Regions from separate parts of the Streptomyces sp. NPDC085596 genome, predicted to be linked through region 1. Evidence: riboswitches for the same ligand, from Rfam matches in the RefSeq annotation. Region 1 holds a riboswitch; the other holds the start of a gene.
What was found. A riboswitch is a leader RNA that binds a small molecule or an ion and turns the genes downstream of it on or off. The one in region 1 is predicted to bind glycine.
Positions count from the first base shown of each region.

Region 2: it holds a riboswitch for glycine, as region 1 does, so the genes downstream of both, gcvT (glycine cleavage system aminomethyltransferase GcvT) here and gcvP (aminomethyl-transferring glycine dehydrogenase) in region 1, are expected to answer to the same signal.

Region 1 covers NZ_JBITTC010000004.1:9,056-12,454, reverse strand. Annotated here, with positions in the region: gene gcvP (aminomethyl-transferring glycine dehydrogenase) at 1-1,308, opposite strand, end outside; glycine riboswitch at 1,484-1,578, opposite strand; gene ACIGA3_RS13125 (PRC-barrel domain-containing protein) at 1,698-2,069, shown strand; gene ACIGA3_RS13120 (DNA polymerase IV) at 2,077-3,399, opposite strand, start outside.
Region 2 covers NZ_JBITTC010000009.1:260,805-264,203, reverse strand. Annotated here, with positions in the region: gene gcvH (glycine cleavage system protein GcvH) at 1-308, opposite strand, end outside; gene gcvT (glycine cleavage system aminomethyltransferase GcvT) at 428-1,555, opposite strand; glycine riboswitch at 1,738-1,849, opposite strand; gene ACIGA3_RS25400 (AAA family ATPase) at 2,030-2,698, shown strand; gene ACIGA3_RS25395 (enhanced serine sensitivity protein SseB) at 2,763-3,399, shown strand, end outside.

The DNA.
Region 1 (3,399 bases):
GTTGGTGGTCTCGTCGCAGGCCAGGGAGACGTGGTCGGCGTCGACCGGGCGCAGGTTGACCCCACCCTCGCGGGCGGCGGCGACGACCTCGGCGGCCTTGCCGGGCACGCGCGCGGTGAGGGTGTCGAAGTAGGCGCCGTGCACGATCTCGACCCCGCCGGCGCGCAGGCCCTCGGCGAGGATCGTGGCGTAGCGGTGGGTGCGGCGGGCGATGGTCCGCAGGCCGTCGGGGCCGTGGTAGACGGCGTACATGCCGGCCATCACGGCGAGCAGCACCTGCGCGGTGCAGATGTTGCTGGTGGCCTTCTCGCGGCGGATGTGCTGCTCACGGGTCTGGAGCGCGAGACGGTAGGCCCGGTGCCCGTCGGCGTCGACGGACACGCCGACCAGCCGGCCGGGCAGGCTGCGGGCGAACTTCTCGTGCACGGCCATGTAGCCCGCGTGCGGCCCGCCGAAGCCCATGGGCACGCCGAAGCGCTGGGTGGTGCCGATGGCGATGTCCGCGCCCAGCTCGCCGGGCGAGGTGAGCAGGGTGAGCGCGAGCAGGTCGGCGGCGACGGTGACGAGGGCGCCCAGCTCGTGCGCCTGCCCGATGACCGGCTTCAGGTCGCGTACGGCACCGGAGGCGCCGGGGTACTGGAGCAGGACGCCGGTGATGTCACGGGCGGCGATGTCGGCCGGGATGCCGTCGCTCAGGTCGGCGACGACGACCTCGACACCGGCCGGCTCGGCGCGGGTCTCGATGACGGCGATGGTCTGCGGCAGGGTGTCCGCGTCGACCAGGAAGAGGCCCTTCTTGTTCTTGCCCATGCGCCGGGAGAGCGCCATCGCCTCGGCGGCGGCGGTGCCCTCGTCCAGCAGGGAGGCACCGGAGGTGGGCAGCCCGGTGAGGTCGGCGACCATCGTCTGGAAGTTCAGCAGGGCCTCCAGACGGCCCTGGGAGATCTCCGGCTGGTAGGGCGTGTAGGCCGTGTACCAGGCGGGGTTCTCCATGACGTTGCGCAGGATCACCGGCGGGGTGAAGGTGCCGTGGTAGCCCAGGCCGATCATGGAGCCGAGGACCTGGTTGCGGTCCGCGAGGCCGCGCAGCTCGGCGATCACCTCGGCCTCGGTGCGGGCGCCCGGCAGGTCGAGCGCGTCGGCGTTCTTGATCACATCCGGGACCGCGGCGGCGGTCAGCTCGTCGAGCGAGCCGTAGCCGACCTGCGCGAGCATCTTGGCCCGCGCCTCCTGGTCGGGCCCGATGTGGCGCTGCTCGAAGGGGATGCCCGCTTCGAGCTCGGCGAGCGGAATGCGAGGGGCGGTCATATGCGGAGGCCTCCTGGTCTGACGCGACCTGCGAGGGGCACCACGGCGCGGGTGCCCACCGGCCTCCCCCTCTGTCATCTCTTACCTGAGAGCTTCACCGGGGACCTGCGGAGCCCGGCTTTCACCGTCGGTGAGAGCGGGAGCCGTGGACGCCCGCCCTGCTTTCCAGAGTGACCTCGTCCGTGCGGTACGGGGGCCTGAGAGATTCCGGGGAGGAGTTGCTCCTTCGGCGCCTCCGAATTGCTCGGAGGACTCTCCCGCACGGGGTCAGCAGCCGAGTTCAGCCTACCAGCGGGGTCATGAGCGCGGCGTTCGAGTGGCCGCCCGACTGATTCTGCTCTTTTGTAGTGCTTACGGATGAGTTGCGACCATGTGGAGGGAGAGGGATCGTGCAGACCGACATCGATCCGCGCAGCCTGATCGGCCGCAAGGCGTTCGACCGCGCCGGCACCAAGATCGGCACCATAGACGAGGTGTACCTCGACGACGCGACCGGCGTCCCGGAGTGGGCCGCGGTGCGCACCGGCCTCTTCTCCCGCGACGCCTTCGTCCCGCTGGAGCCCAGCGAACTGGTCGAGGGCGCGCTCCGTGTCCCCTTCGAACGCGCCCTCATCAAGGACGCCCCCGACTTCGGCGTGGGCCGCCACCTCTCCCCCGAACAGGAACTCCAGCTCTACCACCACTACGGTCTCGACGTGGGCCCCTCCTCCCGGACCCCGGACCGCGACTTCGGCAAGGTCGCGGGCACCGAGGAGACCTGAGCCTCCCTCATCCGCCGCCCGTTTCCCCGTTGCCGCCGGGCACCCCCTCCCGCTGCCCGCACACCTCCGCCACCAGCGGCAGCGGGTCGGCCGGCGCCAGGTCGGGATCGTCGGCGCGCAGCGTCCGTACCCGCCCCGGCGCGGAGAGCGGGGTCTCGAAGCGCACGGTGACCCGACCCAGGCCGCTGCCCTGCACCCAGCCGTGCCCGTACTCGGGGTGCCGCACGTCCTGGCCCGCCCGCCACTCCGGCGCGGCGGGCTCGGGTCTCTCCGGGCCGAAGTCGGGGGCGCTCTCCTCCGGCGTCTCCTCGGCCGGCTCCCCCGCCGCCTGGGCGAACAGGTCCTCCTGGGTGTAGTCGGCGAGCCCGGACACCCCCACGCCGAGCAGCCGTACCCCGCCCGTGGTGTCCACGGAGTCCAGCAGCCGCGCGGCCGCCTCCCGGATCACCGCCGGATCGTCCGTGGGCCCCCTCAGCGTCTCGGAGCGGGTCAGGGTGGAGAAGTCGTACCGCCGGACCTTGAGCACGATGGTGCGCCCGGACAGCCCGGCCCCGCGCAGCCGGCGCACGCACCGGTCGGCCAGCCGGCGGACCTCCAGGCCGATGCGCAGCCGGTCGTGGATGTCCACGGCGTAGGTGTCCTCCACCGACACCGACTTGGCCTCCCGCTCGGCCACCACCGGCCGGTCGTCACGGGCCAGCGCCATCGCGTACAGCGCGTGTCCGTGGGCCTTGCCGAGCAGCCGGACCAGTTCGTCCTCGCCCGCCTCCGACAGCTCCAGCACAGTGGTGATCCCGGCGCGCCGCAGATGGTCGCCGGTGGCGGGTCCCACGCCGGGCAGGGTCCGCACGGACATGGGTGCCAGCAGGGCCCGTTCGGTGCCCGGTTCGATGAGCTCCAGGCCGTCGGGTTTGGCCCGCTCCGAGGCGATCTTGGCCAGCATCTTGGAGGCGGCGAGCCCCACCGACCCGGTCAGCCCCGTCACCGCTAGGATGTCGGCGCGCAGCCGCGCCCCGGCCTCCCGCGCCGACGCCTCGTCCGAGGCCGTGCCCCCGGCCTCCAGATCCACGAACGCCTCGTCCAGACTCAGCGGCTCCACCAGCGGGGACAACTCCCGCAGCAGCGCCATCACCTGGTCACTGATCGAGCGGTACAGCGCGAAGCGGGGCATGAGATACGCGGCGTTCGGCGCCAGCCGCCGCGCCTGCGCCGTGGGCATCGCCGAGTGCACCCCGAACACCCGCGCCTCGTACGACGCGGTGGCCACCACCCCGCGCGGCCCGATCCCGCCCACGACCACGGCCTTCCCCCGCAGGCTCGGCTTGGACGC
Region 2 (3,399 bases), on a different contig from region 1:
TTGAACAGCCAGCCGCCCTCGAAGGGCGCGGAGTTCACCAGCGACGGGTCGTCCACGACGTCCTGGTTGACCTCGGTGATCTCACCGGAGACGGGCGAATACAGCTCGGAGACCGACTTGGTGGACTCCAGCTCGCCGCAGGACTCGCCCGCGGTGACCTCGGCGCCGACCTCGGGAAGCTGCACGAAGACCACATCGCCGAGCGCGTTGGCCGCGTGCTCGGTGATGCCGACCGTCGACGCGCCGTTCTCGGCGGCCGACAGCCACTCGTGCTCCTTGCTGTAGCTCAGCTGCTGCGGGTTGCTCATGACCTGAATTCTCCTGTACGCGAGGACGTGCTCGTCGGGGGAAAAGGGCTCGAACCGCTGAAGAGCGGGTGAAATGTGCGCAGGGTCACGCCGGGGACGGCCGGACCCGGTGCCAGTGTCTACTTGGCGCGCTTGTAGAAGGGCAGCGCCACGACCTCGTACGGCTCGTGGCTGCCCCGGATGTCCACGCCCACACCCGTGGCTCCGGGCGCCGCGTGCGCGGCGTCGACGTAGGCGATGGCCAGCGGCTTGCCGAGGGTGGGGGAGGGGGCGCCGGAGGTGACCTCGCCGATCACCGTGCCGTCGGCGACGACGGTGTACCCGGCGCGCGGCACCCGGCGGCCCTCGGCGATCAGGCCGACCAGGACGCGCGGCGGCTCGGCCTCGGCGCGCTCGGCGGCCTTGGTGAGCGCCTCGCGGCCGACGAAGTCGCCCTCCTTGCCGAACTTCACCACGCGGCCGAGACCGGCGTCGAAGGGGGTCAGCTCCGTGGTCAGCTCGTGCCCGTACAGCGGCATGCCCGCCTCCAGACGCAGGGTGTCCCGGCAGGACAGACCGCACGGCACCAGACCGGCGGCGGCCCCGGCCTCCAGCAGCGCCTGCCACAGCTGCGCCGCGTGCTCCGGCTTCACGAACAGCTCGAAGCCGTCCTCGCCGGTGTAGCCGGTACGGGCGATCAGCGCGGGCACGCCCGCGACCGTGCCGGGCAGCCCGGCGTAGTACTTCAGGCCGTCGAGGTCGGCGTCGGTGACGGCCTTGAGGATGCCGGGGGACTCCGGGCCCTGGACGGCGAGCAGCGCGTAGGCGTCGCGGTCGTCGCGGACCTCGGCGTCGAAGCCGGCCGCGCGCTCGGTCAGCGCGTCCAGCACGACCTGGGCGTTGGAGGCGTTGGCCACCACCATGTACTCGGACTCGGCGAGCCGGTAGACGATCAGGTCGTCCAGGATGCCGCCGTCGGCCCGGCAGATCATGGTGTAGCGGGCGCGGCCGACGCCGACCGAGGCGAGGTCGCCGACGAGGGCGTAGTTGAGCAGGGCGGCCGCTTCGGGGCCGGTCACCGTGATCTCACCCATGTGCGAGAGGTCGAACAGCCCGGCCCGCGTGCGCACCGCCAGGTGCTCGTCGCGCTCGGAGCCGTAGCGCAGGGGCATGTCCCAGCCGGCGAAGTCGGTCATCGTCGCGCCGAGCGAGCGGTGCACGGCGTCGAGCGCGGTGCGGCGCGGAGCGGTGGAGTCGGTGCTGCTCATCGGTCGTCTCCCAGGGCGATGGGTCCCCCGCGCGGACGGAGCCGGACGCGGAGATGGCGAGGAACGTTCCTCCCCATCTGTCATCGGAACCTGAGAGGTTCGCCATGACCCTCACGGGGAGTCGTCACGACTTGCACCTTGGGTGGAGCCACTGCCGTCAGCGGCCCGCTTTTCAGATGTGCCTCGCCCGCGCGGTAACGGTGCCTGAGAGATTCAAGGGAGGGACTTGCTCCTTCGGCGCCCCAACGGGACGTACGGCAGGCGTACGTCTGGGGACTCTCCCGCGCGGATTCAAGCGGCCGGTATGCAGTTGGCGGCCACATCATCGCACGGCAGGGCCCGGCCCTGAAGGGCCCACCGGCTGTGACATGCCCGTAGCCGTTCGGGGACCCAACCGGCGACCGCGCGCATTACCTTCTCTTTACATTGGTTGGGCACCAGATGACCTGAGCCCACTGGGGGAGGACGATCACGGTGAACAGAACCACGGTGTACGCCACGACCACCGGCATCCCGGTGCCACAGCAGCCTTCGGCGCCCGCCCACGAGCGCCGGGCCGAGCGGTCCGCGCCGGTCGTCCGCGACCTGCGCGACCGCCCGGGCGGCGGCCCCCGCACCCTGCGCTTCGGGCCGCGTGACCTCGCCGTCGTCACCGGGCTGCCCGGCAGCGGCAAGTCCACCCTGATGCGCCGTACGGTCCCCGGCCACCGCGTCGACTCCCAGGACGCCCGCGACCGCTGGGCCGCCCGCCTCCCCGCCGCCCTGCCCTACGCGCTCTACCGCCCCCTGGTCCGCCTCGCCCACTACGCCGGGCTGCGCCGCGCGCTCGGCTCCGGCGAGGGCGTCGTCGTGCACGACTGCGGCACCCAGCCCTGGGTCCGCGCGTGGCTCGCCCGCGAGGCCCGCCGCCGGGGCGGCACCCTGCACCTGATCCTGCTCGACGTGCCCGCCGGCACCGCCCGGCACGGCCAGCGCGAGCGCGGCCGGGGCGTGTCCCGGTACGCCTTCCGCCGCCACCGCGGCGCCACCGCCCGCCTGCTGGGCGCCGTGGAGCGCGGCGAGAGTCCCGCCGGCTGCGGCTCGGTGGTCCTGCTGGACCGCGCCTCGGCGGACGGGCTGAAGCGGATCGAGTTCGCCGAGTGAACCCCCGCACCCGTACCGGATAGCCTTCTGCATCACAGCATGACTCCCAGCAGGCGGTAGGCACATGGACTTCCCGGCGGACCTTCCCGCGGACCTCCCGGCACAGGCACACCCCCACCCGCACGGCGGTTGGCCCGGCAACGAACTGGAGGAGGTCCTCTCCGCCTCCCTCGGCATACCCGCGGCCGGCGCCCGCGTCGTCGAGGTCCTGGCCCGCAGCTTCGTCTGGATACCGCTGCCCAACGGCGGCGGCCCGCACAGCGGCCCGCTAGACCTGCCCACCGTCGACATCGACGGCCAGGTGTACGTCCCGGTCTTCAGCTCCGAGGAGCAGTTCCGGCAGTCGGCCGGCGGGCACCTCCCGCACACCGTCGCGCCCGCCGTGGAGTTCGCGCGCGGTCTGCCGCCGCAGGCGGGCGTCGTCGTCAACCCCGGGGGTGTGGTCGGACTGCCGCTGCCCCCCGAGGTGGTGGCCGAGCTGTGCCGCGCCGGGCGCACCCCGCTGGACGGACCGGCCATGGGCGGCCGGGTCCGGCTCTTCGAGCCCGACTGGCAGGAGGACCCGGTGGACTTCCTCGCCGCCGCCTCCGCCGAATTCGCCGCGACCGGGGTCGTCGTCAGCGCCCGCCGCTGTCTCGCCGTCATCGAGACCGCCGAGCCGGTCCTCTTCGTCGGCGTCGAACTCTCCCACTGGGAGGGCG